DNA from 2 places in the Alteribacillus sp. HJP-4 genome. Region 1 is predicted to be linked to the other one. Evidence: a T-box and tRNA genes for the amino acid it is inferred to sense, from the RefSeq annotation. Region 1 holds a T-box; the other holds one or more tRNA genes.
The links. The T-box of region 1 lies ahead of pheS (phenylalanine--tRNA ligase subunit alpha). A T-box ahead of a tRNA ligase gene usually reads a tRNA of that ligase, here a tRNA-Phe.

Region 1 (2,395 bases):
CTACTTGCTCTTCATTATGGCCAGTCACGTTTGCTAAAATAGCCTCACGGAGATTAAATGACATCATCCATCCTCCTGTTTGTGATAAAATAAAAGCTATCAACGTAGGTCGATAATTGTAGTATGTAGTATTAATTAAAAAAATATGCGTGAGCAGCTTGTTGTGGATAGAAGGAGACGAACGAGAGTGAACCGAATTGAGTCAATCAAGAACCCAAAGATAAAGCACATAAAGAAATTACGGAGAAGATCCGTCAGGGAAAAAGAAAATCTATTTCTCATTGAGGGAATTCATCTTATTGAAGAAGCAATTCAAGCCGACATTACAATAGATGAGCTGTACGTAGAAGAAACGAAACAGCCGCATGCTGAACTGGTCACAAATTCCCAAATCACGCTCGTTACAGAAGCTGTTATGAAGGAAATGAGTACGTTAGAAACACCCTCCGGTTTTCTCGCTGTTTGTGAGCTTCCCGAAAAGCCGAATACGGCTGCCCGTTTGAAGGGAACGTATCTTTTTGTTGATGGAGTCCAGGACCCCGGCAACCTCGGCACGATGATAAGAACAGCTGATGCAGCAGGGGTGGATGCTGTGATATTAGGAGAAGGCACCGTTGATCCATACAACGATAAAGTTATCCGCTCCACACAGGGATCATTGTTTCATGTCCCGGTTATCAAAGCGGATCTTGGGGATTGGATCGCAGCCTGTAAGGATAAGAACATCCCTGTTTTCGGAACATCCCTGACAGCCGGCACTTCTCATACAGCCATTGAAAGCCAGCAGTCCTTTGCCCTGGTTGTAGGAAATGAAGGAAGCGGAGTGAAGGAAGAGTGGCTGGAAAACTCAGATCAGACGATTTACGTACCAATTTATGGAAAGGCAGAATCACTCAATGTATCCGTTGCGACAGGCATATTATTATACCATCTGAGAAGCCCGGCGCTTTAAATCAAAATAGCCGGGGTTGCAGACTTGTGAAAAATTTTCTATAATACGGGAGAACAAAACATTTAATCGTTATAATATAAAGGCTGAGATGAAGAGTAGTAAACAGGAGCCCCCACGCAGGGAGGGAATGCCACAGACTGAAAGCATTCCTGTGAAAGGACCTGTCGAATTCACTTCGGAGCCGGCACCGGAGGACCGCGAGCGGTTAAGGTGCCCCGGACATAATCCGTTATTTAATAAAGTGAGCTTGTCTATTGCGACAGCTAACGAGGGTGGTACCGCGAAGCTTCGTCCCTTACCAGGGGCGGAGTTTTTTTATACTTCACAAAAATTTTCAACGGTTTTAAGAAAAGCGGTGGTGTTCTCCATTAGACATGGATAAAGCTATGTTTTTCTTCAATGATTGAATGACTGAAGGAGGAAATAAGATGATTGAACGGCTGGAGCAGCTTGCAGAGGAAGCCAATCAGGAAACAGCGAAAGCGGAAAATGTAAAAGAGCTGGATAAAGTCCGCGTCAAATATCTCGGAAAAAAAGGGCCGATTACAGAAGTACTGCGAGGCATGGGGAAATTAACCTCAGAAGAACGCCCTAAGGTCGGCCAGAAAGCCAATGAAGTCCGAGAAGAGATTCAAAAACAGATCGATGAAAAGACCTCTGCGCTGGAAAGAAAAGAGTTAGAGAGCAGGCTTGAAGCTGAAGGCATTGATGTGACCCTTCCCGGAAAGCCGTTAAAGCGGGGAGCAAGGCATCCGCTTACAGCAGTAGTCGAAGAAATTGAAGACATTTTTATTGGCCTGGGATTTGGGGTGACCGAAGGGCCTGAAATCGAAACGGACTATTACAATTTTGAAAAGTTGAATCTGCCGAAGGAGCATCCTGCCCGCGATATGCAGGATTCCTTCTACATTACAGAGGAGCTGCTGCTGCGCACTCAAACCTCTCCTGTCCAGGCCCGAACAATGGAAGAGCGCAATGGCAGGGGCCCGGTGAAAATTGTCTGTCCCGGTAAGGTATACCGCCGTGATGATGATGATGCGACCCATTCCCATCAATTTATGCAGATCGAAGGGCTTTATGTAGACGAAAACATCCGCATGAGTGACTTAAAAGGAGTGCTTGAGGCGTTCGTAAAGAAATATTTTGGAGAGGAACGCAGTATCCGGCTCCGACCTAGCTTCTTCCCGTTTACAGAACCATCCGTAGAGGTGGACGTTACCTGCGGCATCTGTAAAGGCGGGGGCTGCAGAATATGCAAACATTCTGGTTGGATTGAAGTACTCGGAGCGGGAATGGTCCACCCCCGCGTACTTGAAATGAGTGGATTTGATCCGGAAGTTTATAGTGGATTCGCATTTGGCATGGGCGTGGAACGCTTCGCCATGCTGAAATATGGAATAGATGATATTCGTCATTTCTATACGAATGACGTCCGTTTTTTAA
Region 2 (2,395 bases), on a different contig from region 1:
CAGCTGACAAATATACCACTAAGCATCTTCTCCGTCGGCCCGGACCGCAGCCAAACGAACATGGTGCGCGGTGTGTGGGGAGTTTAATAGTCTGTTTCCACTGAAAGCCTGCAGCTCTGTTTTTGCAGGCTTTCCCCATCATTATCAGCTTTTCCAAACCGTAAAAATATTTTAAAAAACTGCTTGAAAAACAAAAAAGCCCGTGGTAATATTAATCTTGTCGCCGCTAAAAGCAAACCGTAAACTTCCTGAATAAACATCACTGTAGGTTTGCGAGGAGTGCGATATTGGTACGACGAGCACAATTAGTGACGGTTATTTATAACGAGTGCTACACGCAAAAAAACATTTACTTAAAACGAGCCATTAGCTCAGTTGGTAGAGCATCTGACTTTTAATCAGAGGGTCGGAGGTTCGAATCCTCCATGGCTCACCATTTTCTTCCCAATAAAAACAACACAAAGGCCCGTTGGTCAAGTGGTTAAGACACCGCCCTTTCACGGCGGTAACACGGGTTCGAATCCCGTACGGGTCACCATTTACATACATGCTGCCAGAGTGCACTTCAGTACGTTACCTGACTGAAAGAACAAATATAACGAAGAGTTTCACAAAGTGGGCCTGTGGTGTAGCGGTTAACATGCCTGCCTGTCACGCAGGAGATCGCGGGTTCGATTCCCGTCAGGCCCGCCATTTACATTAAAACTAGCATTTCACAAACTACGGCTCTATAACTAGCCGGAACATCTTAGAAAAAGCTTCTGAGTCGGCTTGCGAGGAGTGGCGATGCGAAGCAGAACACGACGAGCACAATCATTAACGTATACCTTAAAGCAAGGTTTATTCTCTCATATTGGCAATAATAATATATGGCTCGATAGCTCAGTCGGTAGAGCAGTGGACTGAAAATCCTCGTGTCGGCGGTTCGATTCCGTCTCGAGCCACCATTTTTTTTAAATAGTAACAACATGTTTGGCCGGGGACAGGTAGTTCCGGGTTTTTTTGGTTTGTTTACTTATAGACACGGCCCCTGCAAGGACTCGAAGCGGACATGAGATCCGTTATTAAAGCATTTCGACCGATAGCGGAACCAATGTCCGGCAAAGTGCTCGTGAAGCGGCTCGCATTAAAAACTAATTTATGCTTCAGTTTATCCAATAGACGCTGAGCCTTCAATATAGTACATTATAAAACAGCACCGCCATTCCCATTTATTCAACCACAAGGAGTTAAAATATCCATGAAGGCTCACAAGCGTAAACGAAAACCAATAAAGCTCCAAACGTGGATCACTCTTCTCGTCTGTGTCGTCCTAATTGTTGCGCTTTCTGCCACCGGTGTGCTGATTGGGAGAGATACCGCAGAGAAAACAAGAAATGCCCAGACAGAAAAGACCATGGATATTTCTCTTGCTGTAAGCCGGGCTCCGATTGTCACCGAAGGGTTAGCGCAGACGATTCCCTCAGCACGTATACAGGAATATACAAAAGAAGTACAGCGGGACACTCGAGTAGAGTATATTGTCGTAATGGACATGAATGGAATCAGGCAGTCACACCCGGTAGAGGAAAGAATCGGCCAATATTTTGTAGGGGATGATGAAGGCCCGGCTTTTGATGGAGAGAGCTATTCTTCTATAGCAGAAGGAACACTCGGGGAATCGCTGCGGTCCTTTGTGCCGATTACAGACAGCGAGGGGGAGCAGCTGGGCGTAGTGGCGACTGGAATTTTACTTGATCAAGTGGAAAGTGCGGTATTTGACAGTCAGCGCGTAATTTACATAGGCTCCTCTATCGGTCTGATGGTCGGTGTTATTGGTGCCGTATTACTGGCACGACGTATCCGAAAAACTTTATATAACCTTGAGCCCCATGAAATTGCAAGGCTTTTACAGGAGCGGGAAGCCATGCTTGATTCTGTGCGGGAGGGGATTGTCGCGATCGATGGAGAAGGTAAAATTGTTGTAGCAAATGACGCTGCACTGTCCTTTTTTCGGAAAGTCGGCATTATGAAAAATCCAATTGGAGAAGAAATTCAAACTATGCTTCCAGACTCGCGTTTGAAAAATGTCCTGCTGCGTGAAGAAGCCGAATATGATCAGGAACAAAAGTTAAACGGCATGGACATTCTCGTCAGCCGGGTGCCGGTTATTTCAGAAGGGCAGGTCGTAGGTGCCATAGCTACTTTCCGGGACAAGTCGGAGCTGCAGTCCCTTGTGGAACAGCTGACAGGAGCAAAGCACTATGCTGAAACTCTCCGTATTCAGACGCATGAATTTATGAACAAGCTGCATGTTATCTCAGCGATGGTATTTACCGAATCCTATCAGGAACTCGATGAATATATAAAACACCTGTCATCAACCTATCAAAAAGAAATAGGCTCGGTCTCAAAA

Region 2: it encodes a tRNA-Phe, which carries the amino acid that the T-box ahead of pheS (phenylalanine--tRNA ligase subunit alpha) is inferred to sense. The anticodon was not compared.

Annotation. Positions count from the first base shown of each region.
Region 1 covers NZ_JBHIKY010000014.1:82,343-84,737, reverse strand. Annotated here, with positions in the region: gene sspI (small acid-soluble spore protein SspI) at 1-64, opposite strand, end outside; gene ACE4RR_RS13880 (TrmH family RNA methyltransferase) at 188-952, shown strand; T-box leader at 1,029-1,251, shown strand; gene pheS (phenylalanine--tRNA ligase subunit alpha) at 1,381-2,395, shown strand, end outside.
Region 2 covers NZ_JBHIKY010000018.1:69,991-72,385, reverse strand. Annotated here, with positions in the region: gene ACE4RR_RS15655 (adenylosuccinate synthase) at 1-87, shown strand, start outside; tRNA gene ACE4RR_RS15650 (tRNA-Lys) at 361-436, shown strand; tRNA gene ACE4RR_RS15645 (tRNA-Glu) at 464-538, shown strand; tRNA gene ACE4RR_RS15640 (tRNA-Asp) at 618-693, shown strand; tRNA gene ACE4RR_RS15635 (tRNA-Phe) at 872-947, shown strand; gene dcuS (DcuS/MalK family sensor histidine kinase) at 1,241-2,395, shown strand, end outside.